DNA from 2 places in the Mesorhizobium sp. M1342 genome. Region 1 is predicted to be linked to the other one. Evidence: predicted binding sites of a transcription regulator. Region 1 holds the regulator's gene; the other holds the start of a gene.

Region 1 (4,330 bases):
CGGCGCTGATCGGCCCCTCCGGCTGCGGCAAGTCCACCTTCCTGCGCTGCCTCAACCGCATGAACGACACCATCGATTCAGCACGGGTAACCGGCAAGATAACGCTCGACGAAGAAGACATCTACGACAAGAACATCGATGTCGTCGAACTCAGGGCGCGCGTCGGCATGGTGTTCCAGAAACCCAATCCGTTCCCCAAATCGATCTACGAGAACGTTGCCTATGGTCCGCGCATCCACGGATTGGCCAAGCGCAAGGCCGATATGGATCAGATCGTAGAGTCGAGCCTGAAGAAGGCGGCGATCTGGAACGAGGTCAAGGACCGTTTGCAGGAACCTGGCACGGGTCTTTCCGGTGGCCAGCAGCAGCGTCTGTGCATTGCACGCGCCATCGCCGTGTCACCCGAGGTGATCCTGATGGACGAACCGTGTTCGGCGCTCGACCCGATCGCCACCGCTCGCGTCGAGGAACTGATCGACGAACTGCGTCAGAACTATACCATCGTCATCGTCACCCATTCGATGCAGCAGGCAGCGCGCGTGTCGCAGCGCACCGCGATGTTCCATCTAGGCTATCTGGTCGAGGAGGGCGCCACCGACAAGATGTTCACCACCCCCGACGACAAACGCACCCAGGACTACATCACCGGCCGGTTCGGCTGAGCTCAGGCATACGAGGGACGAAGATCATGGGTGAACATACCGTCGCATCTTTCGATGAGGATCTGGAGCAGATCAGCCAGCTGATCCGCGACATGGGCGATCTCGCCCGCTCGATGGTCAGTGGCTCGACCAGGGCTTTGCTCAATTCGGACAATGCGCTGGCGCAGCGCGTGGTTTCCGATGATGCCATCATGGATGCACGCCAGCGCGAGCTGGACGATCGCGCCATCACGCTGATCGCCAAGCGCCAGCCAATGGCCAACGATCTGCGTGCGGTGGTCGGTTCGATCCGCATGGCCGGCGACCTTGAGCGCATCGGCGACCTTGCCAAGAACATCGCCAAGCGCGTCGGCACTGTCGGGCTGAGTGTCACGCCGCACGACCTTTCGCATTCGATCGACGCGATGGCGCAACTGGTGCTGATCCAGGTGCAGGGGGTCGTCGACGAGTACGCCGCCGCCGACCCGGCAGCGCTTGCCACGCTCAGAAACAATGACGAACGCATCGACGTCAAATACACCTCGGTGTTCCGCGAGCTGCTGACCTACATGATGGAAGATCCCCGCAACATCACGGCGTGCACGCACCTGTTGTTCTGCGCCAAGAACCTCGAGCGGATCGGCGACCACGTGACCAACATCGCCGAAAATGCCTACTATGTTTTGACCGGCACGCAGCTGCCAGCCAATCGTCCGAAGCAGGACGAGACGGCAATGTCCGCGCCAGCGGCATAACAGGGGTGACCAGCCGATGATCGCACCACGCATCATGGTGGTGGAGGATGAGGAGCCGCTAGGCGTGCTGCTCCGCTACAATCTTGAATCCGAAGGTTACCAGGTCGAGGTGGTGACGCGCGGCGACGAGGCCGAAATCCGGCTGCAGGAGAACGTTCCCGACCTTCTCGTGCTCGACTGGATGGTGCCGGCGGTTTCCGGCATCGAACTCTGCCGGCGCCTGCGAATGCGCCCAGAGACCGAGCGGCTGCCGATCATCATGCTGACCGCGCGAGGCGAGGAAAGCGACCGCGTGCGCGGCCTGTCGACCGGCGCCGACGACTATCTGGTCAAGCCCTTCTCGACGCCGGAGTTCATGGCCAGGGTCAAGGCGCTGCTGCGCCGGGCCAAGCCGGAAGTGCTGTCCAGCGTGCTGAAGGTCGGCGACATCGTGCTCGATCGCGAGTCGCACCGGGTCTATCGCAAGAAGAGCGAGATCCGGCTCGGGCCGACCGAATTCCGCCTGCTCGAATTCATGATGCGCCACCCCGGCCGCGTGTTCTCGCGCAGCCAGCTGCTCGACAATGTCTGGGGCGAGACGATTTACATCGACGAACGCACTGTCGACGTGCACGTCGGCCGGCTGCGCAAGGCGGTCAACAACGGCCGCATGCCTGATGTCATCCGCACCATCCGTGGGGCGGGTTACGCGATCAGGGAAGACTAGGTGGCTGTTCCGTCCCGATAGATCGGGAAAACTCGATTAGCACGCGGTCGCCAACAGCCGGTGGAATGTTGCACTCGTCTCATGGATGGGGAGCGAGCACGTGACGCCAGGAGCGGTCATCCTCATCAGGTTTCGAATGACTGCATTTGGGCCAAAGCGACAGGCAGCTTCTGGCGTTCCCCGATCTCCCAAACTCTCTATTGGGGCCCGGCTGGCCGCAGGAAGCACGGCGAATTACTTGGTACGTCGCCATCTTGCCCGCAGACTCCGACCAGAAAGCCACGCAAGAATGACTTTGAGTTAATTTAGATATACGTTCGTCGGATGACGCGTATTCTGCAGAAATATACAATTTTAATAAATTACTTCAAATTATTGCGAGTCCTCTCCTCTTTATTCATTGCTCGTCTGTCGATTGCTCAACGCGATCTCGGATCTAATGACGATTCTGTGGAACGATCTCGTTCTTTGCAGCGTTGCTTGGAAGCGGTCGCCGGACCTTTGACCAGGTCGGGCACCATTGGGAAGGATTTCTGATGAGCACGGTCTTAAATGCCAAGGGCATCCCTCTTGCCTACACCGGCGCTTCCACTCATTGGTTCTCGGCCACCGGGTCTGGACCGGAACTGCATGGCACCTCCGGCAACGACTCCTTCTGGGGAGACACCGGCGTCACTGTCACGATCTACGGTGGCGCCGGCGACGACTACTATCATCTCTATTCCACCAACAATAAGGTGGTCGAGGATCCTGGGGCAGGGATCGACACGATCGACACATGGATGAGCTACAAGCTCCCCGACAATTTCGAGAACCTCGTCGTTACCGGCACCAACCGATTTGCGTTCGGAAATGCGGTGGACAACATCATCAAGGGCGGGTCGGGTCACCAGACGCTGGATGGCGGCAAGGGAAATGATGTCCTGATCGGCGGCGATGGCGCCGATACTTTCGCCATCTCCAAAGGTAATGGAAGCGATCTTATCTTCGACTTCGGTGCGACCGATGCGGTCCGGCTTGACGGCTACGACTTCACTTCGTTCGATGCCGTCCGTTCACAGATGGTCCAGGTGGAATCGAACGTGATGCTGAACCTCGGATCCGACGAGATCCTGGTGTTCAAGAATACGACCATCGACAAGCTGCAGCCCACCCAGTTCGAACTTCCGATCGACAAGTCCGCAATGACGCTGTCCTTCTCCGACGATTTCAACACGCTGAGCCTTCGGGACGGGCAGGACGGCACCTGGAATTCCAATTTCTGGTGGGGAGCGCCGAACGGCAGCACGTTGAGCAGCAATGGTGAGTTGCAGTGGTATATCGACGCCAATTATGGCCCGACGAGTTCGGTCCATCCGTTCAGCGTTGAGAACGGCGTCCTCACCATCACCGCCGCGCAGGCGCCGGAGGACATCAAGCCTCTGATCAACAACTACGAATACACCTCGGGGATCCTGACGACCCACGACACCTTCTCGCAAACCTACGGCTATTTCGAAATGCGGGCGGATCCTCCTGAAACAGCCGGAGCCTGGCCGGCGTTCTGGCTGCTTCCGGAGGACGGCTCGTGGCCGCCGGAGCTGGACGTTGTCGAAACGCGTGGCCAGGACCCGAACACGCTCTACATGACGGCGCATTCCAATGAGACGGGAGCGCACACGAAGGTTTCTTCAACGGTGAACGTTGCGGATACCGACGGTTTCCACACCTATGGCCTGCTCTGGACGAAGGATGAGCTTGTCTGGACCTATGATGGTGTAAAGGTCGCTCAAGCAGCGACGCCGGCCGACATGCACGATCCCATGTATATGCTGGCCAATCTCGCGGTGGGCGGCATTGCCGGCCAGCCTCCTGACCATCTGGCTACGCCAGCGGAGATGAAGATCGACTACATCCGCGCCTATACGCTGGACGACCTGCAGCACCACCCCTTGGACATCGCCGGCGACCATTCGGTCTAAGCGACGCCCTTATGTTGGGGCCATGAGCCGTTAGGAGCGCGGGAATGATTGCACGGTCTGATCTGCGGGCAGTCTTGAGGCGCGCCATCGCCGATGTCGGTGTTTTTTCGTTCCTCATCAACATCCTGCTATTGGTGATCCCCCTTTATCTCTTGCAGATCTATGACCGCGTCCTGCCTTCCTCCAGCGTCGAGACGCTTCTTTACCTCTCTGCTATCGCGGTTCTCGCACTCGCCTTTCTCGGTCTCCTCGATGCGGTCCGCTCCG
Region 2 (4,330 bases), on a different contig from region 1:
GGGATTGCTGATCGAGCGGCGATGGATGGCGGCATAGGGCACTGCCGTGTCGCCCTTGGTTTCGATGCGCCATTCGATCTTGGCTCCGGACGAATTGAAGCCGGAAAAGCTTTCCCAGACCGTCGTCATGTCGCCGCCGGGCGGAAAGCCGTAGAACAGCGATTCACGCGCGTCGTCATAGGCGATCAGTACGGGATAGCCGCGATAGCCCGAACAGGCAAGTTCGGCCCAGTCGCCGTCGCCTTCTTCTGCCTGCGCGTAGGTCACGCAGTCCGTTTTCGAATCCAGATCGGTGTAGGCGCTGGAAATGCCGTCGGCTTGCGCCGCCTGACCGAGACCGACCAGAACAAGCGGGATCAGAATGGCACGCATGGCGGTCAATCTCCGTTGCAAGCCGCTGCAGCGTAGCGTCAAACGCTATTTCTTCAAGCTCGCTTCAATCAGCAGGTCGGCATTGCGGGCAACCGCCTGGGCCGGGCCGCCGAGCCCGAACAGCTGGCCGCTGATATAGGCGCCCTCGATCAGCAGCAGCAGGCCGTCGCCGAGCGTGTCAGGGTCTTGCGCGCCCATCGCGGCCGCCATGGCGCGCAGCCGGCGGCGCAGTTCCTGCTTGTTGGCCTCGCTGACCACGCGGGCCGGATGGCTGTGGTCGGGATATTCGACCGCCGCATTGGTCATGCCGCAGCCGCGATAATCCGCCACTTGCGTGCGCTTGCCGATGCGGGTCAGAAAAGCCTTGATCTGTGCGCGCGGCTCGCCGGGATGAGCGGCGACCGCCTCGTCGAAACGCTCCCAATATTCAAGATCGTACTGCCTGAGATAGGAGGCGGCCAGTTCATCCTTGGACGGAAAGCTGCGATAGAGGCTGGGCTTGGTGACGCCGGCACGTTTGACGATCTCGTCGACGCCTATCGCCCTGATGCCGCGCCGGTAGAACAGGTCATAGGCCACATCGAGGATCTTCTTGGCTGCTTTCGGCGGCGCCGACGCATGACCGTCGCTGATGGTCAGATCAATATTTTTGTCCGTTGGCATCGTGTGGCTCGATTGACAATGTTACCGATCGGTACGTATACATACTCCACCTGCAACGTACCGGTCAGTAACATGATAGCTCAATCCCGCCCATTTGGCCAGCGCTACGCTTTCGTCGTGGTCGGCGTCATCTTCCTTAGCCTGCTGGTCGCGGCCGGTCTGCGGTCCGCTCCCTCTGTCATGATGCTGCCGCTGGAGACCAGTTTCGGCTGGCGGCGCGACATCATCTCGCTGGCCGCAGGTGTCGGCATCCTGCTTTACGGCCTGACGGGGCCATTTGCCGCGGCCCTGATGGAGCGCATCGGGCTGCGCCGCACATTGCTGGCCTCGCTGGTGGTGATGTCGGGCTCCACGGCGCTCAGCTTGCTGATGACCAAGCCGTGGCATTTGTTCATCACTTGGGGCGTGTTCTCGGGCATTGGTTCCGGCGCTGTCGCCAGCGTGCTCGGCGCGACCATCGTCAACCGCTGGTTCAAGACCAATCGCGGCCTTGTCATGGGATTGATGTCGGCTTCCAGCGCCTCGGGCATGCTGGTGTTCCTGCCGCTGATCGCCGCTCTGGCGCAGTCGGGCGGCTGGCAGCCGGTTGTCATCGCGGTCGCGATCGCGACCGCTGCCCTGATACCGCTGGTCTGGCTGCTGGTGCCGGAGCGGCCGGCATCGATCGGCATGGTGCGCTACGGCGCCGAGGCTGACGACGTGCCGCCCACTCCGCCTGCGTCACAGGGCAATTTTCTTGCGCATACGTTCTCGACGCTGCGCCGTGCCGCCGGCACGCGGGTGTTCTGGTATCTGTTCGCCACCTTCTTCGTCTGCGGCTTCACCACCAACGGGCTGGTCGGCACGCATCTTATCGCGTTCTGCGGCGACATGGGCATCGGCGAAGTGCAGGCCGCCGGTCTGCTGTCGATGATGGGCATTTTCGACCTGATCGGCACGACGTTGTCGGGCTGGCTCACCGACCGCTTCGATCCGCGTAAGCTGCTCGGCGTCTATTATGGCATTCGTGGCCTGTCGCTGATCTATCTGCCCTATTCCGGCTTCTCGGCGACCAGCTTGATCATCTTCGCTGTGCTCTATGGTCTCGACTGGATCGCCACCGTGCCGCCGACGCTGCGGCTCGCCAACGAGGCGTTCGGCGACCGCAGCGGGCCGATCGTGTTCGGCTGGATCGTCGCCGGGCACCAGATCGGTGCGGCCGCTGCCGCCGCCTTTGGCGGCACCATGCGCGAGTTGCAGGGCAATTACGAACTGGCGTTCCTGATCGCCGGCATGACGGCAATCGCCGCCGCCTGTATCTCGCTGCTGATCAACACCAGCAAGCCGGCGTTCGATCCGGAGCCGCAAGCGGCTTAGGGAGAGGCGCTACCGGCCAAGCTGCAATCTCCCCCCTCGTGGGGGAGATCGGCAGCTTTGCCGTCCGCGCAAACGCCCACCCGCCTGTTAATCGTCAGAAAACCTTCATCATCCCGATATGCGCCTGAAACATTGACGCTGGATTTTGGTGGCACCGTTCAAGCCATCCAGGAGACAGCCATGAACAAGCTTTCGATGACCCGCCGCGCTTTTGTCACTTCCGCCGGCGCCGTTGGCCTGGCCGGCGTTTCCAGCCTGGCGCTGCCCTACTATTCGCGTGCCAATCAGCGGCCTTCCTTCACCCATGGCGTTCAGTCCGGCGATGTCGACGCAACCAGCGGCATGGTGTGGACGCGCACCGATCGCCCGTCGCGCGTCATGTTCGAAGTGTCGTCAACGGAGAATTTCGCCAATGCGACACGCCTGGCGCCGCTCGATACGTCGCCGGCCAGCGATTACACGGTCAAGCGGCTGCTCACCGACCTCGCTTCCGATCAGGATATCTTCTACCGCATGACATCGGCCGATCTCGCCGACATCAACGCCGTTTCGGAGCCGATCACCGGCCGTTTCAGGACGGCGCCAGCCTCGAAGCGCGACATCCGCTTTGCCTGGTCCGGCGACACCGCCGGCCAGGGCTGGGGCATCGACGAGACCGGCATGAAGACCTACGCCACGATCGGCAAGCACACGCCCGACTTCTTCCTGCATTCGGGCGACACCATCTATGCCGACGGCGCCATGAAGGACGAGGTCGACCTGCCCGGCGGCGGCAAGTGGAAGAACGTCGTGCTGATCGACGGCAAGCGCAAAGTCGCCGAGACGCTGGATGAATACCGGGACCAGTGGAAATACAACATGATGGACAGGAACGTGCTCGGCCTGAGCGCCATCTGCCCGACTTTCTACCAGTGGGACGACCATGAAGTGCTGAACAACTGGTCGGATTCCAAGGATCTCAGCGCCGACAGCCGCTACACGGAAAAATCCATCCACGTGCTGGCGGCCCGCGCGGCGCGGGCTTTCCACGAGATGACGACGATCCGCTACGAACCTTCCGAGCCCGGCCGCGTCTATCGCAAGATCGCTTATGGGCCGCTGCTCGACGTGTTCTTCCTCGACATGCGCTCCTATCGCGGCCCCAATGGTCCCGACATGCAGGATGAGATGACGCCGCAATCGCGCATGCTCGGCGAACAGCAGACGAAATGGCTGAAGCGCGAACTGGCGAATTCGAAGGCGACCTGGAAAATCATCGCCGCCGACATGCCGCTCGGCCTCATCGTGTGGGACGACGGCGCCAAGAAGGTCGGCGCCGAGGCGGTCAGCAATGGCGACAATGGCTTGCCAAAAGGGCGCGAGCTCGAGATCGCCGACCTGCTGCGCTTCATAAAGAATGCCGGCATCAGCAACACCGTCTGGCTCACCGCCGACGTGCATTACACGGCCGCGCATTATTACAACCCGGACAAGGCGCAGTTCCAGGAGTTCAATCCGTTCTGGGAATTCGTCTCAGGTCCGATCCATGCCGGCACGTTCGGTCCCAACGATTTCGACATGACGTTCGGTCCGGAGCTGAAGTTCATCAAGGCGCCGACCGCCGAACAGGGACAGAACCTGCCGCCCTCGGCCGGTCTGCAATTCTTCGGGCTGGTCGATATCTCAGGCGCCAGCGAGCAGATGACGGTGCGGCTGATGGATCGCGACGACAACGAACTCTACAAGGTGACGCTCGACCCGGTCCGCTCGGCATAAGCGCGCTTTCCCCTCCCCCTTGTGGGGAGGGTCGGCGCGGCGGCTTCGCAAAGCGAAGCTGGCAAGACGGGGCGGGAAGCGCCGACTAGTCCGGGTAGCAGACCATGGGGATATTCGGCCAGATGGCGCTGTCGCAGTTGGCGGTGTCCTGCCGCTGCTTGAAAGCGGCGCTGACCGGGCCGGT

What was found. The regulator PhoB, encoded in region 1, activates phosphate uptake and scavenging genes when phosphate is short. The targets are predictions, from matches to a motif close to TGTCATNNANCTGTCAT.
Region 2: NKH06_RS27065 (alkaline phosphatase D family protein) is a predicted target of PhoB. The motif match lies at 2,484-2,500, and genes of this name have one in related genera.

What each region holds. Positions count from the first base shown of each region.
Region 1 is NZ_JAMYLI010000024.1:28,066-32,395, forward strand. Features, by position in the region: gene pstB (phosphate ABC transporter ATP-binding protein PstB) at 1-662, shown strand, start outside; gene phoU (phosphate signaling complex protein PhoU) at 689-1,396, shown strand; gene phoB (phosphate regulon transcriptional regulator PhoB) at 1,413-2,102, shown strand; gene eglC (endo-1,3-1,4-beta-glycanase EglC) at 2,639-4,063, shown strand; gene NKH06_RS23335 (type I secretion system permease/ATPase) at 4,108-4,330, shown strand, end outside.
Region 2 is NZ_JAMYLI010000033.1:15,978-20,307, reverse strand. Features, by position in the region: gene NKH06_RS27080 (hypothetical protein) at 1-372, opposite strand, end outside; gene NKH06_RS27075 (TetR/AcrR family transcriptional regulator) at 418-1,035, opposite strand; gene NKH06_RS27070 (MFS transporter) at 1,108-2,391, shown strand; gene NKH06_RS27065 (alkaline phosphatase D family protein) at 2,572-4,146, shown strand; gene NKH06_RS27060 (hypothetical protein) at 4,232-4,330, opposite strand, start outside.